4 regions of the Pseudoalteromonas sp. Ld20 genome follow, and region 2 is predicted to be linked to each of the others. Evidence: predicted binding sites of a transcription regulator. Region 2 holds the regulator's gene; each other region holds the start of a gene.
The links. The regulator sigma-54, encoded in region 2, starts transcription at its own class of promoters, with help from an activator protein. The targets are predictions, from matches to a motif close to GTTGGCACGNNNNTNGNNT.
Positions count from the first base shown of each region.

Region 1: a site for sigma-54 is predicted at 6,602-6,620, ahead of ACJJVX_RS14405 (EF-hand domain-containing protein). Genes of this name have one in related genera too.
Region 3: a site for sigma-54 is predicted at 1,924-1,942, ahead of ACJJVX_RS06575 (PspA/IM30 family protein). Genes of this name have one in related genera too.
Region 4: a site for sigma-54 is predicted at 5,861-5,879, ahead of ACJJVX_RS09195 (LPP20 family lipoprotein). Genes of this name have one in related genera too.

Region 1 is NZ_JBISHB010000038.1:152,484-160,702, forward strand. Features, by position in the region: gene sohB (protease SohB) at 1-738, opposite strand, end outside; gene ACJJVX_RS14385 (VolA/Pla-1 family phospholipase) at 852-3,281, opposite strand; gene ACJJVX_RS14390 (YciK family oxidoreductase) at 3,535-4,278, shown strand; gene rluB (23S rRNA pseudouridine(2605) synthase RluB) at 4,444-5,313, opposite strand; gene scpB (SMC-Scp complex subunit ScpB) at 5,310-5,900, opposite strand; gene ACJJVX_RS14405 (EF-hand domain-containing protein) at 6,044-6,562, opposite strand; gene ACJJVX_RS14410 (hypothetical protein) at 6,730-7,161, opposite strand; gene xthA (exodeoxyribonuclease III) at 7,411-8,217, shown strand.
Region 2 is NZ_JBISHB010000043.1:370,271-378,489, reverse strand. Features, by position in the region: gene mgtE (magnesium transporter) at 1-597, opposite strand, end outside; gene ACJJVX_RS18850 (HPr family phosphocarrier protein) at 719-991, opposite strand; gene rapZ (RNase adapter RapZ) at 1,006-1,848, opposite strand; gene ACJJVX_RS18840 (PTS sugar transporter subunit IIA) at 1,869-2,321, opposite strand; gene hpf (ribosome hibernation promoting factor) at 2,326-2,613, opposite strand; gene ACJJVX_RS18830 (RNA polymerase factor sigma-54) at 2,643-4,139, opposite strand; gene lptB (LPS export ABC transporter ATP-binding protein) at 4,206-4,931, opposite strand; gene lptA (lipopolysaccharide transport periplasmic protein LptA) at 4,928-5,461, opposite strand; gene lptC (LPS export ABC transporter periplasmic protein LptC) at 5,451-6,005, opposite strand; gene kdsC (3-deoxy-manno-octulosonate-8-phosphatase KdsC) at 6,002-6,553, opposite strand; gene ACJJVX_RS18805 (KpsF/GutQ family sugar-phosphate isomerase) at 6,553-7,524, opposite strand; gene ACJJVX_RS18800 (calcium/sodium antiporter) at 7,550-8,219, opposite strand, start outside.
Region 3 is NZ_JBISHB010000030.1:178,456-186,674, forward strand. Features, by position in the region: gene ACJJVX_RS06565 (LysR family transcriptional regulator) at 1-592, shown strand, start outside; gene dusA (tRNA dihydrouridine(20/20a) synthase DusA) at 768-1,730, shown strand; gene ACJJVX_RS06575 (PspA/IM30 family protein) at 1,983-2,657, shown strand; gene ACJJVX_RS06580 (PspC domain-containing protein) at 2,668-2,874, shown strand; gene ACJJVX_RS06585 (hypothetical protein) at 2,884-3,207, shown strand; gene ACJJVX_RS06590 (copper chaperone PCu(A)C) at 3,296-3,814, shown strand; gene ACJJVX_RS06595 (DUF2333 family protein) at 3,823-4,809, shown strand; gene ACJJVX_RS06600 (TIGR04219 family outer membrane beta-barrel protein) at 4,813-5,589, shown strand; gene ACJJVX_RS06605 (TIGR03899 family protein) at 5,621-6,508, opposite strand; gene ACJJVX_RS06610 (SRPBCC family protein) at 6,477-7,007, opposite strand; gene ACJJVX_RS06615 (EAL domain-containing protein) at 7,246-8,219, shown strand, end outside.
Region 4 is NZ_JBISHB010000033.1:134,654-142,872, reverse strand. Features, by position in the region: gene flgE (flagellar hook protein FlgE) at 1-11, opposite strand, end outside; gene ACJJVX_RS09235 (flagellar hook assembly protein FlgD) at 71-751, opposite strand; gene flgC (flagellar basal body rod protein FlgC) at 765-1,196, opposite strand; gene flgB (flagellar basal body rod protein FlgB) at 1,199-1,609, opposite strand; gene ACJJVX_RS09220 (protein-glutamate O-methyltransferase CheR) at 1,760-2,590, opposite strand; gene ACJJVX_RS09215 (chemotaxis protein) at 2,611-3,543, opposite strand; gene flgA (flagellar basal body P-ring formation chaperone FlgA) at 3,685-4,392, shown strand; gene flgM (flagellar biosynthesis anti-sigma factor FlgM) at 4,471-4,788, shown strand; gene flgN (flagellar export chaperone FlgN) at 4,781-5,212, shown strand; gene ACJJVX_RS09195 (LPP20 family lipoprotein) at 5,362-5,820, opposite strand; gene ACJJVX_RS09190 (flagellar assembly protein FlgT) at 5,979-7,172, shown strand; gene ACJJVX_RS09185 (hypothetical protein) at 7,255-8,013, opposite strand; gene ACJJVX_RS09180 (hypothetical protein) at 8,000-8,219, opposite strand, start outside.

The DNA of each region.
Region 1 (8,219 bases), on a different contig from region 2:
GCCATGTGTTTGCTCTATTTCCTCTTTAAATTTATCGCGCGCTTTATCCGTATTTTCCCCAAACAAGGTCAATGTACGCTTAAATTCGCCTGCTGTTATTTGCTCAAAATCAACATCATTTTTCTTCAATATTTTATTAAAATTTGGGATCTGCGCAATCACACCAATAGATCCAACAATAGCAAAAGGTGCTGCAACTATCTCATCTGCAACACATGCCATCATATAACCGCCACTGGCTGCCACTTTATCTATTGCTACGGTTAAGTGTATGCCTTTATTTTTAAGACGTTGTAATTGCGATGCAGCCAAACCATAACCATGAACAACGCCACCACCACTTTCAAGGCGAATTAGCACTTTATCTTTAGTTGCATCTGCAATAGCAACGATTGCCGTGATTTCTTCACGCAAACTATCCACTTCATTAGCATCAACACTGCCATTAAAATCAATTACGTATAATCGAGGCTTGGTCTCTTCATTTGCAGCTGCTTTTTTAGCGTCGGCTTTTTGCGTTTTATGAAATGCTTTTAACGCTTTACCCGATAATGTGTGCTCTAAAAAGCTATGTTTTAAATCCTCTAATTGCTCTGATATATCCTCTATATCAATTTCGCCTTTTTTTACTTTGGGTTTTACTGCAGCCCCCACAAAAATTATTACCACAGCGGCAATTGCGATAACCAGGGTCACTGTTTTGGCAAGAAAAATGCCGTACTCATAAAGAAATTCCAATTCTATTCTCCAAATAAAAATTTGCATCAATTTAACCGAACTCGCGCTAACTTACCATTCAAACACAAAAAAGCCACTTTTCAGTGGCTTTTGGTTTACTTAACAACAAAAACTTAGTCAGTAACAATCTCTGTATTAGCAATTGATAACGCTCTTCCGCGTGTTGCTAAGTAAGATGCTATTTGTAACTGCATCTCGGTGGTTGTTGCTGCGCTGTCTTGTGCATTTGACCCTGCGCCTACATCTGGGGCTGGCGTCAATACTGAACCATGATGCCCTTTAGTAAACTTAACAACGTAGCTCATAGGTGCCTCAGTTAGTGGCTGCGACTGAGCGACCGTCGTTAAGCCCATTAGACGCGCTAAAGGAAGCGAACCTGCAATAGGGTTATTCACAGTCATCGGTGGAATTACTTGATCAGCTTTGTTAAGCGCGCCATCACCCACAACCACATTCATGTAAATAGGTGTGCCAAGCGCCGCAATGGAGCTTGCATAGTTTGTTGGATCACCACTATCTAGGGCTGTTTGTGAAGCAAATGCAAATTGCGTCATAACACCTTGTATATTTGCTATTTTAGTCGTTTCACCCGCTACCGTTAACGCAGCAGTAAATTCTTTGTATGCACATGAAGTAAATGCACGACTATAATCGGCTTCACCACAGTTTGAAATTGCAGGGCCTTGTGTGTACGCAGCAAATTCAGCAGACTCAGCAGTATCCGCTGAAAGTAACACAGAACCTTGTACAAATGGACCAAAGCTTGCGGACTCAAGCAAGAAGCTAGCGATACCGCCGCCGCCGCTTGCTAAAGCAACTGTGTTCACTTTAAATAAAGGATCTACTTGTGGTGCCAATGGTGTATTTGTTTGTGTAACAAATGCAGGCGCGACAATTGAGCCTAACGAGTGACCAATGTATGTTACATCTTGCGTGTTAAGAGATTCATCATTAACAAAGTTTAAGCCTAAACGTAAGCCCAATAAATCTGCCGCTGATTGTCTTAAGTTATCACGTGCTACAAGCAACGACTGTAGATTCATATACGCAAGCACAGAACCTGTGGTTGCATTAAAATCATCTTCACCATCGCCATCAACATCTATGCCACGCTCGCCATGCACTGGGTGGTCAATTGCTACTGTCGCAAAACCTTGTACAGCTAAGCTTGCAGTCAATGCTAGCATCGACTCTTTTTGTGTTGTAATACCGTGTTGTAAAATTACAACAGGCCAACCCTCAGCTGGCATTGTTAGTTCGCCCATCCCTATTTGTGCTCTAATCATATTAATAACGGGTAAAATAGGTTTAGTAACTTGCACTGGCACATCTGCCATACTCTGTACTTTAGGTATTGAGTTATATTTAGTTAAATGTTTAGTTGTATCTAAACCTAAATCACGTAAACGCCCTTCACTCAATGCAGCACATGTGCCGTCATTAACACTTATAGGTTCTGCTGGGAAAGCATCACCTGCAGCCGCTTTATATCCAAGTACAGCTACTGCACTATCACACATGCCTTGCCAATAGGTGTCTGCTAAATCAGTAATTGCAGTACCCGTTGGGGTTGATAAATACATAGGTAACATTACATTACCTTTTTGATATTGCACACCAGCAAAAGCAGGTGAAAGCCCTGTAATATTTTTCGCAGCAAACACTTGCTCAACGGTTAACATTGGTTGTTCTGGTACTTGTACTGCAGGCCTTGGCAACGCTTGGTTTTGTAAACTAGCAGCCAAAAGAGACTTAATAGTGCTAAGAACAGGCCCTACTGATTGAATCGTCATAGCAGCAGAGTAAATAATATCATCTTTACTAATTGCACCGCCTGAAGTAACAACATTTTCGTAACTATTAACTGCACCTTGCAAGGCAAGTTGAGACGGTGTAATTAAGGGTGTTTCTTGTTTTACTAAACCATACGTTGATGAAGGCTTAATTGAACGCCCTTCTGAATCCTTTAAACTGGTCGTTAAAACGTTAATGTAAGAGCTACCGGCTTTAAATGGTTTAAGTGGAATAATGGCAACTGCATCACCACTGCCTTTAGTTACAAAATCAACACCAAAGGTAAGTTCACCTACTAGCTTACATGCTGCGCCAGCAGGTGCCACAGAGCACTGTGCATCGGTAAGACTTGCGCCCATAATAACTTCAAATATCCGCACAGCACCAGGAGTTCCGGCTGAGGTTGCATCAAGACTAATACTTGGTGGAAATGCTAAGTCGATTTTAAATGGTACTTGGCTTGACCAGCCATCCAGTGCGCCTAATGCCATTGATGGATTTGCATAGGCAGCTCTGCTAATAGATACGCCATTGGCATCTAGCTCACCTGGAATATTCAGCGTACCATCTTTAGTGCCGCTCATTAATAAGTCATTGGGGACTGAAATCACCCCATTGGCAGGGTCAAATTTCACTGTAGCAGCGGGGATCACTGCTGGAGTCTCTTTTTTAACGTCTTCTAATGTTTCACCGCCGCCGCAACCAGCTAAAGCAGCTGTAATTGCAAGTGAGAGTAGCATTTTTTTCATGTTGTTTGCTCCGCACAAAATCTTATTTTTATAGTGTGTTCAAATAAATAAGTGTAGTTAATGTTTTACTAAATTCTTAAACGTGATAGATAAATATTAGTTAAAATAATGTAATTAGGTTATTAACAAGACATTAGACCAGTTAAAGTTAACGTAAAGTTTCAAATTTCGCCACCTTATTTTACAATAAATTCGATAACTTGGTGTTTTGCTATGTTAAAATCATTGAAATAAATTCTTTTGGACCTTTCTTATGCAAACTTACAAAGCGGCTGAAAATGCCCTGCAAGACAAAGTGATCTTAATTACTGGTGCCGGCGATGGCATCGGCCGAGTTGCTGCACTTACTTATGCAAAGCATGGCGCAACAGTGATTCTTTTAGGTAAAACCACCAGCAAGCTTGAAGCCGTTTATGATGAAATCATCGCATTAAGTGGTCCAAAGCCTGCAATTGTACCGATGGATTTAAAAGGTGCAACAAAACAAAACTTTAGAGACTTAGGTGTCACGATAGAGCAGCAGTTTGGTAAACTTGATGGCTTACTTAATAATGCCGGTATTATTGGTTCATTAGGGCCACTTGAGCATTTTTGTTCATCAACGTTTGACAACATCATGAAAGTTAATGTCACGGCTCAAGCAATGATCACTAAATACATGTTCCCAGTACTGAGAAAATCACCAAGTGCATCGATTATCTTTACTTCATCTGGTGTTGGCCGCCAAGGCCGTGAATTTTGGGGTGCATACGCAATCTCTAAATTTGCTGTTGAAGGTATGATGCAAACGTGGGCGTGTGAAGTAGGTAAAACCAATATTCGTATTAACTGTATCAATCCAGGTGCTACTCATACTGCAATGCGTGCTAGTGTCTATCCGGGCGAAGACAGAGATAAACTGGCATGCCCTGAAGACTTAATGCCAACGTACTTATATTTAATGAGTGATGATTCAAAAGACGTGAATGGCCAATCATTAGACGCACAAGCTAAGTAATACCAATCAACTTAAATATTTAACTATTCTAGCGAGTTAAATAAAGCGCTAACTGCGTTATAAATGGTCAGTAACTTAATACGATTGGTATAACCTAAACTTCGGACAATAGTCCCGATCGAAAAAGCCGCTATTTAAGCGGCTTTTTTAATGCTAACAAAACAATTAGCGACGTTTTGTCTGCTTAACACGATTATTATGTTTTTTAACCGCTTTACGAATTTGGTTGATTTTGGCGCGCTTATCTTTACGCTTTTCTGGCATAACTGACAATTTAGTCTGCGTTTCACGGCCCAGTTTTACCGTTTTACGTAAGTAATTGACTGTTTCTAAATCTAATTCAGCCCAACCACCTTGTGGTAAGCGTTTATCGAGCTCTAGCTTGCCGTAACGAATACGAATAAGACGAGATACTTCGACATCTTGTGATTGCCATAAACGACGCACTTCACGGTTACGCCCTTCAGTTAACGTAACATTAAACCAACGGTTAATACCTTCACCGCCCAGCGGTTTTATATTAAGGAATTTAGCCATACCATCTTCAAGTTCAACACCTCTGGTTAGGTTTTTTACTGTTTCAGCTGTTACCTCACCAAATACACGTGCCGAATATTCACGCTCAACTTCATAACTTGGGTGCATTAGGCGATTCGCTAATTCACCGTCGTTGGTGAATAACATTAAACCCGCCGTGTTTATATCTAAGCGGCCCACAGCAATCCAACGTTCGCCATCAACACGTGGGAGACGATCAAATACTGTTCTGCGTCCTTCTGGATCTTTACGTGTACACAATTCGCCCTCAGGCTTGTTATACATAATAACACGGCAAATTCGTTCTGCTTTTTCTTCAATTTTAACAGTGTGGCCGTCAACACGGATCAAATCGGTTTCTTCTACGCGATCGCCTAACTTTGCCACTTTGCCATTTACACTCACGCGATTTGCATCAATGTATTTTTCCATTTCACGACGAGAGCCAACACCTGCTCTTGCCAATACTTTTTGTAACTTTTCACCTTGTATACTCATTCGGATAGTTCTCTCACAGAAGGATCACTCAATAGCTGGTCGATTTTGCTTTGTTGCTGCTTAGGCAACGGAGGTAAGCTATCTAAACCCGCTAACGAAAAATAATCTAAAAATTGTTTAGTTGTTGCATATAAAGCGGGCCGCCCCGGTACTTCTTTATGCCCAACGACTTTAATCCACTCACGCTCGAGCAGATTTTTAATAATTCCCGAGCCAACAGTCACACCTCGTACTTGCTCAATCTCGCCCCGAGTGATCGGTTGTCGATATGCAATAAGTGAAAGGGTTTCTAATAATGCTCGAGAGTATTTTGGTGCACGCTCTTGCCACAGGTTACTTAACCACGGACCTAGACTCGCACACGCTTGAAATCGAAAACCACTCCCAACTTCTACCAAACGAATTCCGCGTGTTTGATAATGCAGCTGTATTTGTTCTACAGCGTGAGTGATCCGTGCCATTGAAATATTTAAATCAATTAACACCGTGTCTTTTATATGCCGTTTAGTGAGGGGTTTTCCAGCAACAAATATCGCCGCTTCAATGATCTCAACAAGTTGCTCATCACTAATTCGCCGACCCGCCATACCTACCCTTTATCTAATAAGCTTATGTAACGCATTATTATGACAGATCTAACTGAAACTAGGAAAAACAATCGTTAAAAATACATAAAAAATGCCAATAACGAAGCTATTGGCATTGGTATGATTTAATAAGCGTAAATAAATTAACTATTTTTGATCATTTCAAGTGCTTCATCTTCAGCAACATCGCTACCATAAGTTTGAATATAACCTATAAACTCTTGCTGACTTATACGTTTGTCTTGGTTTGTATCCATATAACCGAAGTGTTTTGCTATGTCATCATCGTTTGCTTCACTGATAGAGATAAAACCATTACGGTCATTATCTAAAGAACTAAAATCGTTTTCAATCGGATCAAATTTGGCAATGTCGGCTTTAAAAGCAGAGTCAGCAACCTCTGTATCGCTGGCAACTTTACCGGTATTGAGTTGCATATAACTATTAAATTCTTTACGGCTGATCTGCTCGTCCATATTTGTATCAATGTTTGAGAAATGTTCCCAAATATTGTCATCATCAGCCTCTACTTTTGAGATGTAGCCATCATCGTCATTATCTAAACTACCAAAATTACTGTCGATTTTTGGCATTGAAGATGTCGAACATGCTGATAAGCTCAGAGCAGCTAAAATAGTAGATGCTAAAGTTAACTTTTTCATAAGAAATTTCCTTGTAATTGATTAATTTCAATCAAATACAAACAAGTTAAATGCCAACTTTAAAAACCTTAAAAATCAATAAATTAATGAAACGCAGGTCATTCACCAACCTGCCTCACTGCAACCATTTCATACAAGCATGTAAAAATTGCATGCATTGCAAATACTTAAATTGCGGCGTTTTGATAACGCTTCACAAAATCTGTTACTACTTCACCATTACATTTTAGTGAATTTAAGTTACCAATTTTTTCTTTAACGGGTGCAAGTCCTTGCTTTAAAGCTGTAATGCATAACTGAGTTTCTTGCTGTGTATTTTTAGCAAACACCTCGATCACTCTCGCTTGTTGAGCATTATCATTGATTTTTTTTGCAATGTTACGAATATCGTCACCATTGCACAAAATGCTTTTTGAAAAACGAGATAGGTTTACACCATGTTGCGCTGCCACTTTTCTGGCTGCAGAAAAACCTTCATTAGCACTAATAGAGCATAACTTAGACTCAATTTTATGATCCGCTGAAACATACTGCGCCGCGCTGACTGAATGTGAGAAAGAAACAGTTGCTACGAACAATGCTAAAAGTTGTTTTTTCATGATGTACCTTTAAAATGAATAAATAATGAACGGGTGGTTTGCGCGCATTATATATACACAAACATACAAATCAACTGGATTATATATTTAATTTTTTATTTAATATGGTATTAACAACGCTTAATGCTTGGTCATCATTTGTTCAACAAAACAGCAGTTCATTTTTATTAATAACCGCATGTGCCATCCGCTATTTGATGATAGAATTTAGCCCTCATCTAAAAAAAGATAATTATTTAGGGCCATCTTATGAAAGTTATTTCATTTAACATTAACGGGCTGCGCGCTCGCCTACACCAATTACAAGCAATTATTGATAAACATCAACCTGACATTATTGGTTTGCAGGAAATTAAAGTTCATGATGAAGCCTTTCCGTTAGAAGACGTGCAAAAAATGGGTTACCACGTTTATTTTCATGGTCAAAAAGCCCATTACGGGGTTGCTATGTTGTGTAAAGCAGAGCCTAAATCTGTATTTAAAGGGTTTGCAACTGACACTGATGAATCGCAAAAACGGATGATTAGCGTCACCGTTAGCCAAGAAAATGGCCGTGACTTAACCGTTATGAATGGCTACTTTCCACAAGGCGACAACATTGCACATGAAACTAAATTTCCGTACAAACGCCAATTTTATCAAGACTTAATGACCCACCTTGATACAAACCACAACAGTGATGAAGACGTCATTGTTATGGGTGATATCAATATTTCTCCAACCGAGTTAGATATTGGAATTGGCGAGCCAAATCGTAAACGTTGGCTAAAAACAGGCAAATGTTCCTTCCAGCCAGAAGAGCGTCAATGGCTTGCAACGTTACTTGATTGGGGCTTCAAAGACACGTTCCGTGAACTTCATCCTGACACTGTTGAGCAATATTCATGGTTTGATTACCGTTCAAAAGGGTTTGATGATAACCGAGGATTGAGAATTGATGTTGTTTTAGCAACCTCGGATTTAGCTGCGCGCTGTATCGATGCTGGTATTGATTACGAATTACGAGGCATTGAAAAGCCCTCAGATCACGCACCTATTTGGTCAACGTTTAGCTAGCA
Region 2 (8,219 bases):
CGGCGAATTAGTCAATAATGTGGTTAGTGACATGGCACCTATAAAGCAGTTGTTTTTATCAACGACATAAAGGTCATCGGTGCCCTCTGGTAGTTCACCTCTTAAGCGTAAATAACGAAGTACCACGTCGATAGTGACATCTGGACGAATGGTCACGGTATCTGTATTCATCAGCGCACCAGCAGAGCGCTCTTGATATGAAAGAGCTTGCGTTGCGCGTTCTCTGTCTTGGCTATCCATTGCGCTAACAACGTCTTGATAAACTGTGTCAGGCAGGCTTCTTAGCACTTCACCTAAATCATCATGCCCCATGTCTTCAGTGGCCGCAGCAATATGCTCCGGTTCCATTTGGGCGATAATACCTAAACGAACATCTTCTGAGAGTTCTTCGAGTACGTCACCTTGAACATCAGGGTCAACTAGTTGCCATAGTTGGGTACGAGTTTTATGGGGGGATGACTCAAGCAGTAATGCGGTGTCACATGGAGCTGTTTTTGCCAACATACGCCTAACTTGAACAAACTGACCACTGTTAAGTGACTTTGTCACTTGTTTTAGTTGTTGTAGTGGGTAATCTTGTTCAAAAGCTTCAGGCATTGGCGTCCTTAAATAATTAATACACTTTTAGGGTAGGGTAGACTTCGATAATTAAGCAGGCTGATTGTTATAACCAACATGCTTATTCAGTTTATCGCAATTTGTAAAGCGATACTACGAGCTATTCTTGCTCGTTAAATTTCTGTGCAATAAGTTGTCCTATTGCCGCTAGTGCGGGTTCTGCATCGGGGCCTTCGCACACTACTTTTACTTCTTTTCCTTGGCTACTTTCAAGTAACATTAAGCCTAATACGCTATCTCCAGCGGCTTCTTTGTTATCTTGATGAAGCGTAATACTGGCATCGAACTGCACGGCTAGTTGCGCTAATACACTGGCTGCACGGGCGTGTAAACCAAGCTTATTTTCTATTAAAAATGTATCTTCTAAACGCATTGGTTTCTCTTCGTTTATTCTTGTTCGCGATGGCGAATCTTCACATTACTATGGCTCATTGCAAAGCTTTCGCCAATGGTTTGTGCTAAATACACTGAACGATGTTGTCCACCGGTACAGCCGATTGCAATTGTTAAGTAGCTACGATTATTGCGTTCAAGGTGTGGTAACCATGTTTGCATAAAAGTTTGAATTTGCCATGTGAATTTTTGCACTATGCTGTGACTCGCTAAATAATCTTTTACCGGTTGATCAAGCCCTGTTAGTGGCTTTAATTCAGGTTCCCAGTGTGGGTTTGGTAAAAAGCGCGCATCAAATACATAATCAGCTCCCTTAGGAATGCCATGCTTAAAACCAAATGACTCAAATGTAATGATCAGTTTTTTATCTTTTTTGCCTAAGATTTTTTCGCGAATTGATTCAGCCAGCTGGTGGACACTTAAATCGGTTGTATCAAGAATAAAGTCGGCGCGGGTAATGAGTACATCTAATAGCACTTTTTCTTGTTTAATGGCTAAATCAAGTGGCAGTGAATCTAAAGAAAGTGGGTGTAAACGGCGTGTTTCAGAAAAGCGCTTAATGAGCGTTTGGTCGTCACTGTCTAGATAAAATAGAGTTGGGTTTGCAAACCCCGGAAGATACTCAAGAATATCATTAAACTCTTGCTGTTCTTTGGGTAAGTTACGCACATCAATACTGACGGCAATCTTATCGTAGTTATCAGATACACTACGCACTAACGACGGTAATAAGTTTACAGGGATATTATCAACACAATAATAGCCAAGGTCTTCTAATACACGCAAAGCGACAGATTTACCTGACCCTGAGCGCCCACTGATGATAATTAATTCCATGTAAACTCTCCTTCTTTTAACTACGACTGTTCAACAATTACTTGATATAGATCTTGGTCTGTTTTTGCGCTACGTATTTGTTTACAAAACTCTTTGTCGTTGAGTTTATCAGCAATTGTAGCCAACGTCTTTAAATGAAGTTCACTGTCACCGTCAGGTACGATGAGTGCAACAAAAATATCGACGGGGCGATTATCAATGGCATCAAAATTGATTGGTTGTTCGCTTACTAAAATTAAAGCGAGTGGTTCTTGTGCGCCACTCATGCGACCATGCGGGATCGCGATACCACGGCCAATACCTGTACTACCTAATTTTTCTCTATTTAATAGAGCACTCAATATGTCTTGTTGTGATAAGTGAGGAAGCCGTTCATGAGCCAATTGGCTGATAAATTCGAGGATACGTTTTTTGCTATTAAAAAGGACCGCAGCTTTACTGCAGTCCTGACAAGTAAGTGAACTTAGTTTCATAGTGTTAGTGTCGAGCGTGCTTCTCTTTGTGTTTGATAACTTGACGGTCGAGTTTATCGATGAGCCCGTCAATCGCGGCATACATGTCCTGGTGCTGCGTTGAGGCAAATAGCTCTGCGCCACTGACATGTAATGTTGCTTCTGCTTTTTGGTTGAGCTTTTCTACGTCAAGAATAACATGGACATTGTTGATGTGATCAAAATGCCTCTCAAGCTTCGCAAACTTATTGTTTACATAGTCTCTTAATGAATCAGTAATTTCTACGTGACGACCAGTTAAATTTAGTTGCATAAGCATTTTCCTTCTTGTGGTTTTACGCCTTAAATCAAGCTTTTACGTTGATTTGACGGTGGAATAGCTAGCGATTCACGGTACTTTGCTATTGTTCGTCTAGCTACTTTGATACCTTGCTCTGCCAATATATCTGCAATTTTACTATCACTCAATGGTTTAGCTGAGTTTTCTGCTGCAATCAATTTTTTTATGAGTGCACGAATTGCTGTCGATGAGCATTCTCCGCCATTTTCGGTACTGACATGGCTTGAGAAAAAATACTTTAACTCAAAAATACCACGTGGTGTATGCATGTACTTCTGGGTTGTTACCCGGGAGATTGTTGATTCATGCATTTCAACCATTTCAGCAACATCGTTTAATACCATAGGTCGCATAGCCTCGGGGCCATGCTCAAAAAAACCTTGCTGCTGTTTAACAATGCAGTTAGTTACTTTGAGTAATGTGTCATTACGACTTTCTAGGCTTTTTATAAACCATTTAGCTTCTTGTAAATGAGAGCGAATAAATTGGCTGTCAGTGCTCGATTTTACTGAGCGCGACATCGCCGCATATTGGCTGTTAACTCTAATTTTTGGCATGCTATCTGGGTTGAGCTCTACCACCCAGCGGCCTTTAATTTTTTTCACTGACACGTCGGGAATAACGTACTCTGACTCTTCTCGAACTATGGTATCCGCAGGCTTTGGATTAAGGCTGTGGATGAGTGTCATTACTTCTTTTAGTTCATCTTCCTTTAGCTTAGTCTTTTTCATCAAAGTACGATAGTCGCGACTAGCTAATAAATCGATATGATCAGTTAAAATCATTTTTGTTTCGGCAATCCAAGGCGTTGCAGGATCAAATTGATTTAGCTGAATACATAAACATTCAGGTAGGCTGCGTGCAGCAATACCGACCGGATCAAATAACTGAATACGCTTTAATACCGCTTGAACTTCATCAAGTTCAATTTCTTCTTCGTTATTACCTTTGTTTAGGCTTTCAGCAATGTCTTCACAGCTTAGTGTAAGAATACCTGAGTCATCAACCGCTTCGACAATGGCTATCGCGATAGCTTCGTCAGTCGGACTAAAATGAGTCAGCTGTAGTTGCCACATAAGGTGATCGTGGAGGGTTTCAGATGAAGCGCCTTGATAAATAGATTCATCTTCAGGCATTGGCCCTGATGAAGAGCTTGGTGCGGCGCTCATGTATTCATCCCATGTAACATCCATCGCCATTTCGTCGCTTACGGTATCTTTTGCTAGCGCTTCACTGCTTTCTTGTTCGTATTCACTTGGCGTGTCATCAGCTGAGGCACTGACAGTTTGATCATCAGTATCTTGTTTTTGTTCGTTCTTACCACCTGATTCATCACCAAAGTCATTTTCATCGACCTCAAGTAATGGATTGCTATCTAGTGCTTCTTGGATCTCTTGTTGAAGATCTAATGTGCTCAACTGTAACAAACGAATAGCTTGTTGTAGCTGTGGTGTCATTGTAAGTTGCTGGCCCATGCGCAGCTGGAGTGATTGCCTCATGTATCTCTAACAATCCTTTTATTGTTGTCATAATTAAGTCTAGCAGAACCTTAGCCGGGCGTGGCTTTATAGCCTAAATTGCTCACCCAAATAAACGTCGCGGACTGTTTGGTCGGCAAGTACATGCTCAGGAGTGCCTGATGCAATTAACTCCCCATGAGAAACTATGTAGGCTTTTTCACAAACATCAAGGGTTTCTCGTACATTGTGGTCGGTAATAAGTACGCCTATCCCACGGTTTTTAAGATGTTCAATAATCTTCTTTATATCTAACACCGAAATAGGATCAACGCCAGCAAAAGGCTCATCTAACAGAATAAATTTAGGGTTTGCGGCTAAAGCGCGAGCAATTTCAACGCGACGGCGTTCACCACCAGATAATGCCATACCTTGACTATCGCGGATGTGCTGAATGCTAAATTCATCAAGTAAGCCATCAAGCGCTTCTTCACGAGCTTGTTTATTTAGCTCTTTACGGGTTTCGAGTATCGCCATCAGGTTTTGGTAAACGGTCAGTTTGCGAAATATCGAAGATTCTTGCGGTAAATAGCCAATCCCTAAACGTGCACGGCTGTGCATTGGTAATAAGGTGATGTCGTTATCATCTATGCTTATTTTACCTTTGTCGCTTGGCACTAATCCTACAATCATGTAAAAAGTGGTGGTTTTGCCTGCGCCATTAGGGCCAAGTAAGCCAACAATGCTACCAGCGCTGACTTCTAAGCCTACATTTTTTACGACTTGGCGGCCTTTATAACTTTTTGCTAAAAACTCAGCTTTTAATGTGCTCATGGCTGACCTTTTTCGTTATCTTTTTTAGTGTTTACTGGGACTAATATTGTATGCACTCGTTCGTCTGAATTTTCATCTTTTTCAGCGCTAATTAATTGTTGGTCCATGTCGTATGTAATACTTTTGGCATTAATCTTTTGACCTGCTTGAGTGACTTGGGCGTTACCGATTAAAGTTAAATAGCGTTTATCAACATCGTAACGAACCTCATTGGCGCTGGCGCTCATAATTGTGCCATCTGTTTGTTTTTCTTCAAAGTATGCAGGGCTTCCAGTGGCAACAAGCAGCTGCTTATTATCACCTAAATCTTCACGTTTGTGCACTTCTAGGTGATCAGCTGTGATACGACGATTACCATGGATTATCTCTACGTTTTTTTCAAAAATACCGACATTTTTTTTCAGCTGTGCAAGCTGTTTATCAGCGCTTATCGATACTTGGTCTGCAAGTGGAAGAGTACCTTCAGCAAAGCTTGAAAGGGCAATGAACAAGCTAGGTATTACAAGTAAGTGAGCAAATTTATTGGTCATAATATATGGTTCGCGTATGGTTAATAAGTTCTACCACTTCGGCTTTTAAGTCGGCTCTAAGGCCGCGTCCGGTGGTCTTTAAATTTGGTCCGATTAATTCAACAGGCTGTTCTGAACTCATGGTTTGTTGTTCAATATCAACCAAGATATTATCGGCATTAATATGCTTAATCATTGCGTTGTTTGTGAGATTTTTAGCAACAACATTGCCTTCTAAAATCAACTGGTTATTTTCATATAATGTGGCTTCTTGCGCATTGATTTGCCACGTTTGCTGTTGATTATATAAAGTAAAAATAGGCTTTTCAAAGTAAGTAAATCCTAACTGCTGATAAAGTTCCATTTTTGCTGCGGTTACTTTGTGGCTAATTTTACCTTGCTCATCAAATGCGGTTTGCTTTAATTCGACCGCGGTATAATCAGGTTTTGCTATCACATCTTCTTGATTTTTTACCGTGGTCGTTGTTTGGCTAAAGTACGGGAGCCACAACCACGCCATAAAACCTATAAATAATACGCTTAATATTAAACGCGCACTATTCATGAGCTAGTCCCTTCACTGGTCAATGGTTTTCCATTAACTAGCATTAATAGGTCGGTAAGCTCGCGTACTGCACCAAAGCCACCGGGTAGCATTGTTGTGTAATGTGATAGTCGCTTAATTAGCGGGTGTGCGTCATTTACAGCAACTGCAAAGCCAACCAGTTCCATGACCGGTAAATCAGGGCCGTCATCGCCGATATAGGCAATTTGTTCGTCACTTAACTGGAGTTTATCTTTTAGCTCTTGATAAGCGTGCAACTTGTTTTCTTGGCCTTGGTAGATATGCGGTACAGTTAGGCTAGTCATTCGTTGCTGAACTATCTGTGAATGACGGCCTGTGATCACGGCTACTTCAAAACCACTATTGATAAGCGCTTTGATACCAAAACCGTCTTTAGTATTGAAGGCTTTTAGTTCTTCACCTTGGTTACCAAGATAAATACGGCCATCAGAGAATACCCCGTCAATATCACAAATAAGTAATTTAACTTTTTTGGCGCGGGTTTGCGCATCGTCTGAAAGTGGTTGGTATAAGTCTGCAAATTGCATTATAAAACTCCTGCTTTTAGCAAATCCTGCATGTTAAGTGCGCCAATAGGGTGGTGATTTTCATCAATGACAATTAAGCCATTAATGCGTTTATTCTCCATGATATTAAGCGCCTCGGCTGCTAGCATATCGGCTGTAGCGGTTGTGCAAGAACGGGTCATTACGTGACTAATTAAAGTGCTGTGAATATCAATTCGTTGCTCTAAAATTCGGCGCAAATCACCATCTGTGAACAAGCCAGCAAGTTGACCCGAATCATCAACTATGGCGGTCATGCCCAAGCCTTTAGCCGACATTTCAATTAACGCGTCTTTAATACATTGCGTGTCTTTGATGATAGGCGTTGTATTGCCAGTATGCATAATATCTTTTAAGCACAGCAATAAACGTTTACCTAAACTTCCACCAGGGTGTGATAGTGCAAAGTCGTCAGCAGTAAAGCCTCGCGTTTCAAGTAGGGCAACTGCCATTGCATCCCCCATAGCTAGCGTGGCTGTTGTGCTTGCTGTTGGGGCAAGGCCAAGCGGGCATGCTTCTTGGCTTACTTTAACGCATACGTGAACATCAGCCCATGTAGCCATTGATGAGTCAGGATTACCGGTCATTGCGATCATTTTTGCACCAAGGCGCTTTATGACCGGGATAATGTTTAATACTTCACTGGTTTCACCTGAATTAGAGATAAGAATAACCACGTCATCACGTGTGATCATACCTAAATCGCCGTGGCTTGCCTCTCCTGGATGCACAAAAAAAGCAGGGGTGCCTGTGCTGGCTAACGTTGCCGCTATTTTATTACCAATATGGCCAGATTTACCCATGCCTACGACAATAATCCGACCGCTGCATTGATACATTAGTTGGCAGGCTTGATTAAAATTATGATCAAGGTATTGAGCAATATCAGCAAGGGCTTGACGTTCTATTTCAAGGACTCGTTTACCTTGTTCAATAAAATTTAACTGCGTCATTGTGTTATCCATTTTATGAGGTGTATTAAGCAACTTGGCTGAAAATATAACCTTGGTATACTAAAAATGAGACCAGTAATATGCCACCTTCTACTCGAGTAATACGTCGTGACCCTCTAAAACTCAAGGACATGGCAATTAATGCGATGGTTGCACCAATCATTATTAATGCATCGCGGTTTGCTGCCGAAGGGTCAATGATCGATGGGTTTATAATACCAGCCAGTGGCAATACGGCTAATATGTTAAATAAGTTTGAACCAACGATATTACCTAAAGCTAAGTCATCTTCTTTTTTAAGGACACCAGCAATACATGCTGCAAGTTCTGGCAAGCTTGTACCAATGGCAATAATTGTTAGACCGATAACTAAGTCACTCAAACCAAAGTACTGTGCTATGTCAACGGCTGAACCAACTAAAAAATGCGAACTTACTGGCAGTAATATCATGCCAATGACTAACCAAAAAAGCGCCGACTTAGTTGTTACATTGTCTGGCACATCTTCACATGCTTCGCTTACAAACGGGTCATCTGCTTCGTTTTTTGCTCGAATAGATACAAGGATAAGACCGGCAATAAAAACAACAAAGCCAATAACTAGCGCAATACCTTCAAAAAATGAAAAATAGTTATCAGAAAAAATGTACCAAGCGGCAATTGATACTAACAACACAAGGGGCATTTCACGTTTT
Region 3 (8,219 bases), on a different contig from region 2:
AAATGCTCCTGTGACGTATGGCACATACCAGCTAACTTATCTCATTAGTGATTTTATGGATAAGTATCCTGATATTCATATTGATTTAGAGCTTTCGGATTCATTGTCTGATGTACTGTTGGATGATTTTGATATGATCTTTAGGGTCGGTGAGTTAAAGGATGCATCTTATATCTCTAAAAAAGTCGATGAGCAACAACTCATATTTTGTGCTTCTCCTGCATATTTAAAAGATTTTGGTATACCAAATAACATTAATAATCTTGAAGCACATCTATTTTTGGGATTTAAACCTTGGCAAACACACTCTAGGTTGAAAAGAGAATTTCAAATAGAATCATTACGGATTGAAGATAGTAAATTTGTGAGTAATAGTGGTAATTGCTTAAGAGTTGCAGCCTGCCGAGGTAAAGGAATAATTCTTCAACCATCTTCACTGCTTAAAGAGAACCTAGATAATTCCACCTTGATTAGAATATTAATTGGAGAAGAACCTAACCCACGACCAGTTCATTTACTCTATCCAGCGAAAAAACAATTACCTCTCAAGATACGATTGTTTATTGATTTTGTTTCAAACTATCAGAGGTAACTGCATTTGCAGTATTTTAATTTGATCATTGCGAGATTAAAACAACTATCTGTCTAATCGTAGGTTATAAATTAATTTTATTTACCTTTTTAATTCTTGTATAATCCTCAAAAATTACCAGTTATTTCCCTTAGTGTTTACACTAATTTCTAATTTTATTTTTATAGGTAAACCTTTGATTTCTAAAAAGCTATCCGTTGCTCCTATGCTTGATTGGACTGATCGTCATTGCCGTACTTTTCATCGTAAAATGACAAAGCACACAGTGTTGTATACTGAAATGATAACTACTGGTGCTATTTTATTTGGCCGTGGTGATTATCTGCATTTCAATGAGCATGAAGGACCGGTTGCTTTACAGTTGGGCGGGTCAGATCCTAAAGCACTTGCTCAGTGTGCAAAATTAGCCGCAGAGCGTGGCTATGACGAGATTAATCTTAATGTGGGTTGTCCGTCAGATCGTGTTCAAAATGGTCGTTTTGGTGCATGTTTAATGGGTGAACCGCAACTTGTTGCTGATTGCGTAGCTGCAATGAAAGAGCAGGCTAATATCCCTGTTACAGTTAAAACCCGTATAGGTATTGATGAGCAAGATTCGTATGAATTCTTATGTGCTTTAATTGAGGCCAGTCATAATGTTGGTTGTGATGATTTTATTATTCACGCACGAAAAGCGTGGTTAAAAGGCTTAAGCCCTAAAGAAAACCGTGAAGTACCGCCACTTGATTACCCACGTGTTTATCAGCTAAAAAAAGACTACCCGCAATTACATTTAAGTTTAAATGGTGGTGTTAAAACGATTGCTGACAGTCAAGCACACCTTGCTCATGTTGATGGTATTATGATTGGCAGAGAAGCATATAGTAACCCATTTATACTCAGCGAAGTTGATGAAAAGATTTACGGTGACGGTAATTTCACTCAATCACGCCATGATGTAGTGCGTTCAATGTATGATTATATTGAATCTGAGATGCAGCAAGGGGCCAACTTTTGGCATATTGCGCGCCATATGTTGGGTATTTTTCAGGGCCAGCCTGGTGCCCGTGGCTTTCGACGTCATTTATCGGAAAATGGCCACGGAAAACAAGCTGATTTATCAGTGATGGATAAGGCGTTAAGTTTTGTGCCGCAGTAAATCACTAATTTAATACCGTAATTAGTAGATTATAAAAGCCACTTTTTAGTGGCTTTTTTTGATCCTAAATTATGGTTAAAAAGCAACTATTTTAGTTTTTTTAACCATTTTACATTCAGCTTAAAGTCATTTTAAACTGTTCTTTTTTTGTTTAAGTTTTTGATATAGTTTGGTTTTTATTTTATTTAAATAACATGGCACAAGTCTTGGAATCATTAAGTGGTAATCACCCATAATCAACAGGAGAAAGTCATGGGCTTAGTTAATCGTGTAAGTGATCTGATTCAATCAAATATAGTAGCTGCGCTAGATAAAGCAGAAGATCCGCAAAAGCTCTTAAACTTGCTTATTCAAGAAATGCAGCAAGCGCTTGGTGAGTGCCGAGCAACTGCTGCGGCAATTTTGTGTGAAGAAAAAGTATTGAGACGTCAGCAGACAGAAAAACAAAACAGTATTACACAATGGCAGGAAAAAGCGGAAATCGCGGTAAGTAAAGGCCGTGATGATTTGGCGGCTGCGGCTCTCAAAGAAAAGCAGCGAGTAGTGTCTGATTTAGCGGCAATTGAGCCTGAGTTAGTTAAACTGACTGACTCGCTAGAAAAATTGCAAGATGACGCTCAGCGTTTGCAAGAAAAGCTTGGCGCGGCTAAAGCAAAGCAAAGAAGCTTGCTGCAAGTACATAACGTGGTTAATGCCAGAGTGCGTGTAAATCATCAATTAAACAGTGAAAAAGTAGCGCATGCACTTTCACGCTTTGATGTTATTGAGCGTCGTGTTGATGCGATTGAAGCGCAGGTTGAGGCTTATGAAATCACTGATTCGGCTAATCAAAATACAACAGCCGATCAAATTGATGCTTTAGTTAAAAATGATGCACTAGAGCAAGAGCTTGCAGCGTTAAAAATTAAAGTTAAAAAGTCAGCTTAGGAGTGTTGTTATGAATACTTATAATAGTCAAAAACGTTGGTATAAAGACCCATTAAATAAAAAAATATCAGGAGTGTGTAGTGGGTTAGCACGACGATTAGATCTACCTGTGTGGGTTACTCGATTGGTTACTATCTTAATGCTTATTCAGTTTCCATTAGTCATAGGTGCAGGTTATTTAATTGCCCATTGTTGCTTAGAAAGTAAAGTATATTAGGAGAGTGCCATGAAGATTGTTGCAGTTTGTCTATTAATTTTGTTACTTATGACATCAAGTCCATTTGAGATTATGCAGTTTGATTCATGGCAATTACCGCTATGGTTCACCGATCTCAGCTGGATAGGTATTGAGCTCGTAGGCGCACTTTTAGCCGTGCTAGCAGTTATTGTATGTATCGCATTGGTTGGTGTGGGGCTGTTAGGTGCTGGTATTGCAGTCTCTTTAGGATTGCTCATTGCGTTATTATTTGGTTCATTAATGATTGCTTGGCCGTTACTACTCATTGCATTTTTATGTTGGCTTGTTTCTGATAATAAAAAGGTGGCCTAACAACCACCTAAATACTAATTTTACTGACTATTTTTTCACAATTATGCTAAATTTAGTCAATAAAATGATTATCGTAACAAGGATTGAAATGACTCTTAAGCCATTACTTACAGCACTCTCTAGTGCTCTTTTAGGGATTAGCCTATACACCTCACCTGTTATTGCACATGCAGAACACCATCACGATACTGACAGTCATATTGTTGTAAATAACGCACAAGTAAGGGTTTTTCTACCTGCGAGTAAATCGAGTGTCGGTTATTTGAACTTGGTTAATCAGGGCGATAACGCAGTAACACTCACCAAGGCGAGTATTGAAAATTTAGGCCGCGTAGAAGTTCATGAGCACCAACACGTTAATGGCATGATGAAAATGAATAAAGTAGATTCATTAAAAATTAAAGCCCATTCACAAATCGACTTTAAACCGGGCGGTTATCATTTAATGGTATTTGAACCAAAAGAGCCATTAAAAGTAGGGCAAGAACTTAAACTCACGCTATATTTTAGCGACGGTAACCGTGTTTTCACTCAGGCAAAAGTGGTTTCGTTAGAGAGCCAAGCAGAACAAGCTGAGCAGTCTAAACAACACCATATGCATCATTAGGAGGTTAAATGTCACAACACAAAGGGAAAATTATCAGTGCGCTGATACTCGTGTTTATTTTATTTTATGCGACGGCAGTTTATTGGAGCGTTGAACCAGCCCGTATTGACATAATTACACACGCAAAGCAGCAAGCACAACAACGTGGTGAAAAGTTTGTTACAGGTTATACAACCACAACGTCATTAATTGAAGTTACAAGTACATTATTAAATAAGTCAGGTGGGTATTTATCGAATGATATGATGCCGCCGAGTGTGCTTATGGATAATATGCCAGCGTGGGAGTATGGTGCATTAGAAATGAGCCGCGATTTAGCGCTCTCAATGCGTAAAGATTTTAGTCGTTCGCAGTCACAATCAACAGAGCATGAAGCATTAAAAAAAGCGCAACCACAATTTAATATTAGCTCTGAAGCGTGGGCATGGCCAAGCGCAGAAAGCGAATACCAAAAAGGGATCGACTTTTTATTGGTCTACCGTTCACAAATTGCAGATCAAAATGCGCGTGAAAGCCAGTTTTATTCTCGCGCTGATAACTTAAGAGGCTGGTTAAAAGAAGCTGAAAAACGTTTAGGTAGTTTAAGCCAACGTTTAAGTGCAAGTGTTGGGCAAGAGCGTTTAAATACAGATTTAGCCGGAGATAAAGAGGCACATCAAGCAACGTATGCTCCGTTACAAAGTCAGGTTAAAACATCGTGGTGGGAAATTGATGATGTTTTTTATGAGTCACGAGGCGCAACTTGGGCTTTATTACATTTTTTGCAAGCGGTAGAATACGACTTTGCTGATGTACTTGAGAAAAAAAATGCACGTGTTAGCTTGCAGCAAATTATTCGCGAGCTTGAGGCAACCCAAGAAACTGTTTGGAGTCCGGTTATTCTAAATGGTAATGGTTTTGGTTTTGTTGCAAACCATTCATTAGTGATGGCAAATTACATATCTAGAGCCAACGCGGCTCTTATCGAACTTAGCGAACTTTTAGCGCAAGGATAAAACATGAAAAAGTACTGTTTAGCTGCCGCCCTTTCGATGGCTTTCTTAGCACCTGTTGCCCACGCAGATACCATATTGGGTTTATACGTTGGTGTTGATGGCTGGCAATCTGATAATTCAGGTAGTTTTGCTGACAAAGGTAATACAGCACAAAACTTTAATTTTGAAGATGAAACTTTTGTTAGTTACTACGCAGCGCTTGAGCATCCTGTGCCATTAGTGCCAAATATTAAATTAAAGTATACAGAGCTAGAGCTAAATGGTTCTACTACGCTCGATACAGCATTTGAATTTAATGGCACAACATATAGAAATAATACAGTCGCAAGTACGATGAGTGACTTATCGCACATCGACTATATTCTTTACTACGAAATTTTTGATAATGACTTAGTATCTATCGATTTAGGTATAAACGCGAAGCAGTTTGATGGTGAAATTACAGTAAGCGGTACTGATAGTTCGAATGCAAATGATGTACAAGTCACTGAAAAAATAGATTTCTCAGGTTTTGTACCATTGGTTTACGGTCGTGCTGAAGTAGGCTTACCGTTAACGGGGCTTAGTGTTTTCTTCGAGGGTAGCTTATTAGCAATCGATGACAGTAAAGTGCAAGATTACCAAGCTGGTATTGCATGGGCGCTACTTGATAACTTAGCGGTTGATATGGATATTAAAGCGGGCTATCGCTCAATGGTCATTGAGCTTGATGATATTGATAACGTATATACTAATATCGACGCCTCAGGTCCATTTGCAGGTATTCAAATTCATTTTTAATCTCATTAGGGATTAAAATTTTAACGTGGCATTATTTTTTCGAATGCCACGTTACATCAAACTCCTCATCAAGCGCAGTATTTAACAAATTTTTGTAGCCCTTATTAATAGGCATATTTATTAATTTTCTTAACTCATCTCCAGTTTGTGTAAACTTGTAATAGCTAAGAACGAGATCGTTGCTTTTAGATTTAAGGATTACTCGTTGCGTTAAAAACGCTAAGTTCATTTCATGCCCTGCTTTGAGTGCCGGGGATTCAATTTCTTTTCGATAAACTAGGCCGATATCCATTAAAGTCAGAATGTCAGGAAAGCTAATACCCGCTCTACCAAGGTTGAGTGATACTTTGTTACCTTTACGAAGTAAATCAAATAACGACGGCTTTTTATAAAAACCAAGTAGAATTAAATGGCTATTATCTTTTTCATTAAAACCGCAGATCGCAGTACATTTTTGTAACGCATCGGCTTCTCGTTGTGTCATTTGCTTTAGCGTTTGTAGGCTTTTAATTGAAAAAGTGCCCGGAGATACCGTTTCACCGGCTAAAATTTTGGCCCATAGTTTTTGCATTGATTCGTTCGATGTATCTTCACAGAGTGCGATAAAGCGCTCAACCCAGTCGCTGTCCGGCTGCCCTTTACAGGTTACATCAGGGCAAAAGCTCATTGCCATAGCCATAATTGCTTCGATATTTTGCTGTTGATTTACCAGTAATAGCTGTTGACGATGTTGGGCGCGAGTGAGTATTGGATCTTCACTATTTACGTGATAAGCCAAAGGGGGACGTCCCTGCGGTCCGTAGCTATCCTCACTTTTTTGTGAAACGCGAACCGTGCTTGCCTTACGTATTGGGCAACCAAGCTTTGACTCAATTATATGAGCTAAGTTAATTTTCGCCTGTGCTGCTTGTATTGTCATTCTTGACCTCAATGTCTTGTATCGTCTGTAGTTGCACGACAGTTTTTAAATTGTTGAGCCCAAGTTCAACGGTATTAGTAAGAATATACTGACTTATTAACGCTAAGTATCCACCTAATATAGGTGTTGTTACTTCGCCAAGTAAAGTGCAAGAGATTAAATTATCATTGGCTTTGCGTGTAAAATTAATAGTCCCCGTGGCAATATGCTCTTCATTAAATAAAATATTTAAATGAATTGTTGATGGTGTAATGTTGGTGATTGTCATTTCACCGAACCCCCAGTTACTCTGCCAAAATTGATGGGCACCCACACCTGAACTAGGGTTTGAAACATCAAAAATAATGCTCGGGTCCACGGCTTCCCAAGGAGACCATAGTTGCCACTTTGAAAAGTCATTTATATATGGTTCAATAATCACCTGTTCAGCTTGAATTATTATGCTTTTATTTACTTGATACTGTTGTGGCAGTACTAGCCCTAATACCAATAACAGCATACAAATAACAAAAATAAATTGGGTAATTTTTTTTATGACTTTAATAATTATTCCTTAAATATATTTAAGCTATACGAGTATCAAGCTGCTGAACTTCGACTATAATATGTAAAATGCTATTTACCAATATTAATCAATAATTATGAGCTACAGGCTAAGTAATGATACGCTGTGAGTCAACATTGGTTCGATCTTAACCCTTTAACTGTACACCGTATTTGAAACTGAAGGATTTAAAATGACGTCAGAGCACAGTGATTTTTTGTTTTTTAATCATCAAGATGAACCTCTAAATGAGGTTGTGCCTACAGAGTTTTGGGATATTTTAATTGTAGATGACGACCCAGAAATACATTCAGTGACGAAGCTGGCTCTTTCTGGGGTTGAATTTTGGGGAAAGGGTTTGCGCTTTCATCATGCATATTCAGCAGTGGAAGGTATAGAAGTATTAAGCAAAGCGCCTAATGTATCAGTGTTACTTCTTGACGTTGTTATGGAGTCTGATGATGCGGGTTTAAAAATGGTTAAAGAGGTGCGTGAAACACTAAAAAACCATAACGTGCGCATTATATTACGTACAGGGCAGCCTGGATATGCACCTGAAGAACAGGTGATTCGTGAATATGATATTAACGATTATAAAACAAAAACTGAGCTAACTCGCAGCAAGTTAGTGACATCTTTAATCACTGCAATCCGCTCTTATGAACAGGTATGTCAGCTAGAAGCCCAAAGCAAAGCCCTAAATAATATTTTATGTGCTTCTAAAGCTATTTTAGGCTTTACTGATATTAAAGCATTTACCATGGCGGTAATTAAACAGCTTAGTGTCATTCTTGATTGTGAGGCAACAGGGGTTGTATGTGGCACGCTTGATGATAGTAATCGTATTAGCGTGCTCGGGGGGAGTACTCAGTTTAGTGCTTTTTTTAGTCAAGGTATTGAGCAGCTTGATAATGGGCGCATTATTTTACAAGTGCAAAACTGTTTTGAATATGAAGAACACCAACATACAAAGCACGATACGACCTTATTACTGAAAAGTAAAAGCCGCCAAGCTGCAATTTATCTTGAGTATGTTAGCCAGCCGAGTAATGCCCAGCTGCAATTTGCTGAAATATTTCTTACTAACGTCAGTGTCGGTTTAGATAACGTGCGACTGTTTAATAACCTCAGAGATGCGGCGTTTAAAGACGTATTAACAGGGCTATC
Region 4 (8,219 bases), on a different contig from region 2:
TTGAAGCTCATAATTCACCTCTAATCTGTCAATGTTTAGCCGAAAGAAGGCTAACTAATTATTAAAATTTCTACGCGATTTCTGCAACGTCAGTTAGCCTAACCGCACCTTCTTTTGTGTTAACGATAATGCCATTAGCACCATTAATATTCACACTTTCGATATTCTTAAAAGTTGCAACAGGTAAACTTGTAAACTCACCATTAAGCTGCCCTTCTGCTTTAATTTTGTACTCACCTGGAGGTAAACGTTCCCCATCGGCATTTTTACCATCCCATGCAAAACGCACAGCACCCGCTGGTTGAGCCCCCATATCAATGGTACGTACCAACTGCCCTGAAGAATCTTCGATTCGTAGCATCAAGCTTTCAACGGGGCCTTCAGCAACAGCAGTCCCGCGAGCATCACCAGTGTCATTCAAATCTAACTTATCAGACTCTAATAACGCCTGCTTACCCACTAGAGTTGAGGCTTGTAATGCTGAATTCGATGTCATTGACGCTGCCAGTGACTGAAAGTTGCTATTTAAATTCGAGATCCCTTCAGCCATAGTAAAACTGGTCATCTGTGCGATCATCTGATCATTGTCGGCCGGCTTACTAGGATCTTGAAATGACAACTGTTGAGTTAGCAGCGAGAAAAAATCTTCTTGCGTTAACTCATCGCTTTTTTGCTCACTCGCTACCTGTTTATCTTGCCACTTGAGCGAATCTAAATAGGTTGACGATGCTGTGCTGATATCGTTACTCATAACCTTTCCTCAATTACCGCTGCCCAAGCAACAGTGTTTTGCTTAACATTTGCTTTGCTGCATCAGCAACTTGCACATTTGTTTGATAAGAGCGTGAGGCAGAAATCATATTAGCCATTTCTTCAACAACGTTAACATTAGGTTTGTAGATATAACCATTTTCATCCGCACTTGGATGGTTCGGGTTATATTCTATTTGCAGTGGCTTATTACTCTCCACGATCCCTAACACTTTTACGCCAACAGACGACCCCTGTTTGTTGCCGTGCGATTCCGAGGCTTTACTCAACTCCGCAGCAAACACAGCGTGGCGTGCTCGATAAGTCTTGTCTTGGCTTGAGCTAATAGTATTGGCATTAGAAATATTACTGGCTGTGGTATTTAAGCGTACATTCTGTGCACTCATACCTGTACCTGAAATATCGAAAACGTTATATAAACTCATGCTTAGGCTCCTTGACTACCGAGGGCTTTTTTAAGGCCTTTAATTTTACCGCTCATAAACTGCAGGCTTGCCTGATACTCTAATGAGTTCTTTGTATACAAGTTTCGTTCCACTTGTATATCCACTGAGTTACCATCACCTGTATCTGTTTGATTTGGCGAGCGAAACATTTCACTATTACCTACATAACGACTGCCGCCGGCAATGTGTTTAGCGTTGGTTGTTACCATGCTGTTGCCGCTTTGCTGGTGGCTTTTTGCCGTTTTAAGTGCAGACGCAAAATCGATATCTTTCGCTTTATAGCCTGGCGTATCAGCATTAGCGATATTGGTTGCTAATAACTCTGCTCGCTGCGAACGGATCAACATTGCGTGAGGATGCACCCCAAATGCTTTATCAAAACTGATAGCCATAACCATCTCCAAAAAATTGACTTAAGTTGATTAATGCAAAAGACGAGCCAGTTTAATGAACACAATAAAGGAAGGATTAACTTATTAATTATAAAGAAAAACGGTGCTTATACGGCACCGTTTTTTTAGGAGTAGCTAGAAGTGAATTAGTTATTTTTTTTGATAAATAATTCCAGGGTTGCACCTAACCATATCAAACTCATCACTGAGTCCCGACATTGACTCTGACGCTCCTAAAAACAAAAAGCCCTTAGGGTTAAGCGCTTGAGCAAATTGGGCAATAATTTTTGCTTTCACTTCAGGTGAAAAATAAATCAATACGTTACGGCAAAAAATAATATCAAACTTCCCCATCAGCGCATACGAGTCCAATAAATTTAGGTGTCTAAAACTAACCAGTTTTTTAATAGGATCAACAACCTGCGCCATGCCATTGCCGCTGTCTTTAAAAAACTTTTTACGGCGCTCTACTGACAAACCACGAGCTAAAGCGAGTGAATCATATTCTGCATGTTTACACATATCTAGCATCGTATTAGAAATATCAGTGCCAATTATCTGAGCACCCATTTTTAATACACCAGGCTGCTTAGCCTGAAATTCAGCAACCGACATTGCAATTGAGTAAGGCTCCTGCCCAGAAGAGCTCGCCGCAGACCATATTTTTAATGGCCTACGTAACTCTTTATGCTCAGGAAACAATTTAGATTGCAATAACTCAAAAGGATATTGATCCCTGAACCAAAGTGTTTCATTTGTTGTCATTGCATCAACAACTGCAGCGCGTAACTGACGCTCATGTGGGCTGAGTGTTTTACTAACCAATTGCGAAAGCGATTCAACTTTAAAGCGCACCATTAAAGGCGCAAGTCTGCTTTTAACTAAATAAAGCTTATTATCGCCTAACACAATGCCGCATTGTTGCTCTAAAAAAGAACGAAATTGATTATACTCGCCTTGCTCTAAATGCTTATTTTCCAAAGTAACACCACCTATCAGAATTAGTCACAATGAACCCATTTTTTTACTGCTGTTGCCAATTCATCTGGGTTAAATTTTGCAATAAAGTCATCAGCACCGACTTTTTCAATCATTGCTTGATTAAACACACCACTAAGCGATGTATGTAAAATAACATGTAACGGCGCAAGTTTTGGATCAGCTTTAATTTCAGCGGTAAGAGTATAGCCGTCCATTTCAGGCATTTCTACATCTGAAATCAACAAACCAACACGTTCAGTAATATCATGTTTGCAATCAAGTTCTGCAATTTCACGAAGACGAATTAATGCCTCTTTACCATTTTTAGCGAGTTCAGTTTGAACACCTAAGGGTTCCAGAGCACGTTTTACTTGGTTACGCGCAACGGCTGAGTCATCAGCAATAAAGACGATACGCTCACCTAAGTCTTTTTGAATTTCACCATCACTAGCGATTTCGGCGCTAACTTCTGTATTTACAGGGCAGATTTCATTCAAGATTTTTTCTACATCAAGAATTTCAACCAACTCATTTTCAATTTCGGTCACTGCCGTTAAATATGAATATCGACCAGCCCCAGATGGCGGCGGCATTATTTTTTCCCAATTCATATTAACAATACGTTCAACACCACCCACTAAAAACCCTTGAACGGAGCGGTTATATTCAGCAATGATGATAAAACTATCTTTTATATTTTCGATTGCAGGGCCACCAACGGCCATAGATAAATCAATAACAGAAATTGTCTGCCCACGTATATGTGCAACACCTCGAATATACGCATTTGATTTTGGCATATTGGTTAAAGGAGGGCATTGTAGTACTTCTCTCACTTTAAACACGTTTATACCAAAGCGCTGCCGCCCTCTTAGCTTGAATAATAATAATTCAAGGCGGTTTTGCCCAACCAACTGAGTACGTTGGTTCACTGAGTCTAAAATGCCTGCCATTTCAATCTCCTAAAGAAAGCGAATAATAACGGAACAATAATTGCTTTCTTTCTTTAAAGCTACATAACATCGCGGGAGCGTCTATTCTTTGACGCTAAATATATATACCCTGTTTTCAACAATAAGCATAGTCGAAACATTATGAGTTTGTTAAAAAAAAGCCGAAGATACAGTGTTTTTTATTTTCTTGCTAGCCAATTTCTAGTATCACCTCTATACGCTCAATCTTACAGCAAGGAAGAATTACAAGAACTTGCGGTTTCGTATGTGGCTGATCAGTTAGGCCCTTCGCACCCAGAAACTCGCCAACTTAACGCACTCACCTTGGATAGCAGAATCCCTGATCGCAGTTGTCAAAGTCAACCTATACTAACGATTCCAACAGAACCGCCCTTTAATCGTCAGGTCACAGTTCAAGTTAAATGTGATGATACGAATAGCTGGAGCCAATATGTTCACGTACGTGTCGTTGAGCTTTCTGCAGTAGTGGTCGCCAGTGAAAACCTCGCCAGAGGCGAAGTTATTCAAGATCATCATTTAAGTTTAATTATGAAGCCTAAACATTTTGTTAGAGTTCAGCATCTCCAAGACACACAGTTACTGATTGGCAGTCGTAGTAAACGAAATATACGCAGTGGTTTTCCTATTTCTATGAACCAAATATGTATGGTTTGCAAAGGCGACAACGTCACTATTTTTGCTGTGATCCGAGGGTTAAAAATTAAAGCTTCAGGTTTAGCCCTTGAAGATGGTACTTTAGGAGAGCAGATAAAAGTTAAGAATAAAAAATCAGGGAAAATTTTAAATGCCCGTGTTGACGGTGTAGAGTCTGTGCAGGTAAATATTTAAATTTCCATATTTATGCTAAAGTAACTAACATATATGCCGATAACTAGGCATCAGTTGGGTAATGTATAGGTTAAAATCATGGTAAGCCAAGTAAATAAAGGTCAACAACAGGCTAATGTGTTGGCCAATGCTAAACAGCAAAAAGTTGATTTACAAAATAATAGTTCACAAACAGCAGTGCAAACGGCGGCTCCTAAAGCTGCAACTGACTCTGTTAGCTTAACACCTCAAGCTCAGCAGCTTAAATCACTGCAAGAAAAAACACAGCAGTCATCTGGCTTTGATAGTAAAAAAGTTGAAGAGCTGAAAAAAGCAATCAGCGAAGGTAAATATCAAGTTGATACTGAAAAGTTAGCAAAAAGCATAGCTTCATTTGAGTTTGATGTGTATGGCTGATCATAATTCTTTAATATGCTCTAAGCTCACAATGCAGTTAAATTGCTTAACCTCATTGGCCAGTATTTTAGATGATGAATTAACAGCCATTGCATCTCGCCGTGGTGAAGGATTAAAAGATCTTGCCCAACAGAAGCTTAGTTTTTTAAGTAAAATTCAAACGCTCGATAAAGAACTAAAAACCTTAATGACGACTAATGATGAGCAATCAGCTGAACTCCCTGAACTTATTCATAATGTCCGAAAGCAACTAGAGTTTTGTAAGAAAAAAAACGACGTTAATGCTCATGCTGCTCATCAAGCAAATTTAACAGTTAGACAATTGAAAGATATATTAATTGGCGCGCCAACATCTATGACTTATGACCAAGGCGGCAGTGCTGTTCATGGTAATAATGAATTAGTTAGAAATCTAAAAGCATAAGCTTCTTCGTAACCAACACTTAAGATTATATTAAGCCTTCCCTACTGCATCCAAATTTTAATGAAAGTGGCCTGTCATTTCGTTTAAAAAAGTCATACTTAGCACATATCAATAAAAATATAGCGCCTCGGGCATTGCATAACAAACTCTTAGTAATACGTTACTTTTTTAACTTCTCTTGGCTTAATTTCACCAATATATAAATCATGTACCCGCTTCATATCAAGATGCAACTCTGTAGCGTAGGTGTCGCCAACAGCATATGTTTTAACGACCTGCGCGCCTTTAATCACCCCTTGAACTTGACTTTGTAGCCGATCATTTTGCGCAATACTGCCTTGCACTGTTGTACCAGCGGTAATTTTTTGCCCATACACTTGCTCAGCAAGCTCACGGTAAGCTTCAAGCTTAGATGCTTTAATTGCCATGAGTGAACGTTGTGACTGGTTTTCCCCCTGTTGAGCGCTTATGGGGGCATACCCTATTGCTTTTAATATTGGGTAGTTATCTGGCTCTACATACTTATATTCCACATGTTTATCAAAAATACTACTACAGCCAGCTAAGCTCAGGCTTGCTAAAGTACAAAACAAAATTACAGTACGCATGGCATTTTCACGCTTTTAAAGAGTCATAATCGTCAGATTAATGCACAATTAATGCCAAGGTTAGTGTGTAATTCTGTTTTAAAAGCCTATAATTAAACAACTGGTACAGTCCTTGCTCTGTTATTCATAATAGCAAATGTAGGTATGGGGTTAGGAAAATGAAACGCGTGTTATCAATTATAGTGATCATCACTAGCTGGCTAAGCATTAGCTTTTTCTCTGTAAATGCATTTGCGCAATGGTACGAATCAACCGGCCACGCCAGTATTAAAAATAACGATATTAGCGGCGCTAAGTCAGCGGCTATAAAAGATGCGATCACGCAGGCATTAGTGTTCTCTGGTGCACGCGTTACGTCAATGCAAACCTTAGTTGACGGCGTGCTAATGCAAGATCAGTTAAAAATAAAAAGCCACGGTGAAATTCAAAAAATAGAGATGATCAGCGAAGACCGAAGATCTGACCAGCTCGCGATTACGTTGCGTTTAGATATTTTCCCACAACAAGAGCACTGCCCGGCAAGCCAATTTAATAAATTTGTTGCGATCACTCAAACCCAATTAGTCAATCGTGAACAAGCAATGATGGGTCAAATTTTTGACATTGACAAAGCCACCAGCGAATCTCTCTATAAGACTTTAAATAAGTCGGCCATGAACGCTAAGCCCACCGCCTACTTTAATTTTCCTATTCGCGTTGGTGAGTTTTTTAATCAGCAATACGATTACAGTAACGCCCTATTAGAAGAAATTGCTACGCGCAGCAATTCGCAATACGTGTTATTAAGCCAAATGGTCGACATTTCAAATAGCGACAAACTTAATAGCGACTATGCCTTTTGGCAAGATGAAACATACCAACGTTCATACAAGGTCGACTTTGCACTATTTGATGGCACCACCTATGAGCGATTATGGCAAAAAAGCTATCGTAGCCAAGCTATTTGGCCTTTTGAAAAAACCGAGATTATTGATGTATTTAGCGAAAAATTTTGGGGCTCTGATTATGGTAAAAGCATCGAAGAAATAAACCAAACAGCGAGTTACGACTTACAAGCAGCAATGGCGTGCCTTGAAACACAAGGTAAGATTTTACATATTGAAAACGATAAATTAATTATTAATTTAGGGAAAGCGCACGGCCTAGAAAAAGGCCAGTTATTAAGTATTGCCCACCATAACTATTTAACAGACGCTGCGGGTAATAAAATGCCACACCTGATCACGACATTAAACACAGTACAAGTAAATCAGGTATACCAGCAAAGCGCAGTTGCGGTCAGTGTGAATCAGCAACCTTTACCCAACATTCAAATTAATGATGTAGTACAGTTAATTAACGTAGAGCCTTAGTCAATTATCGAGGTTGGTATTGGTATCGTGCGCAGCACAATTAAATACCATTACCGCCCCAAAAAAAAGTGCAGTTTTACGCTTATAGTCCTTCATATTCAGCCTTCCTTGGTTTTAAAATTTGCTTTCTACAGTCAACCATATCCCAACAATCCGTTTCAGGTACGCCGTAATACCAGGCTCTAAAAATAGGTTGATACTTTTCAATAACCCGTTGTTGCATACGTTTTGAAAAATGAGGTAAGTAAAAAGTTTTTATCACCGTAATGTGCCTTGTGATCGTATTTCCTAAATTAAAGCGCGCTTGGCGATACCGAATGTCTGCTTTTTTATATTCTCTGCTCTCAGGTGTAAAGTTTTGCATGTCTTGTTTAGGGCCAGTCGCCCACCCAGCTACTTTATTCATTTGTTCAGCAAACGGCTTAACGGTAAACGTGATATGTATGGGGTCATCAGCATCGGTGGGCCCAAAGCCTCGCGGAAATCCGCCTTGGTGATAATTAGGATGGGTAACCGTAAACTCAATCGATGCATAGGCATTGGGCTGTAATAAATCCAAACGCTCGCGTGGGAAGGTGACTGGCTCATTAGCATAGGCAGCTTTAAAATATTTATAACCAAATTCAATACCACAACTACTGTGGCCACACGACTCTGAATAGGCCGACTTTATCAAAAAAGGAAATTCTGGCACTGAGCCATCTTCTGTTTCAATCGTCACAACAATAGGCCCGCGATAACCATGCACTTTATCAAATAAAAAATCACAGCCTGATGTCAAAAAACACGCCAGTAGCATACAGTAAAATTGCAGTGCAGTTTTACGCTTATAATCCTTCATACTCAGCTTCCCTTGGCTTTAAAATATGTTCTTGGCAAGTCATTTTGTTCCAACAATCTGTTTCGGGTACACCGTAATACCAGGCTCTAAAAATCGGTTGATACTTTTCAATCACACGTTGTTGCATACGTTTTGAAAAATGGGGTAAGTAAAAAGTTTTGATCACCGTAATGTGCCTTTTAATCGTCTGTCCTAAATTAAAGCGC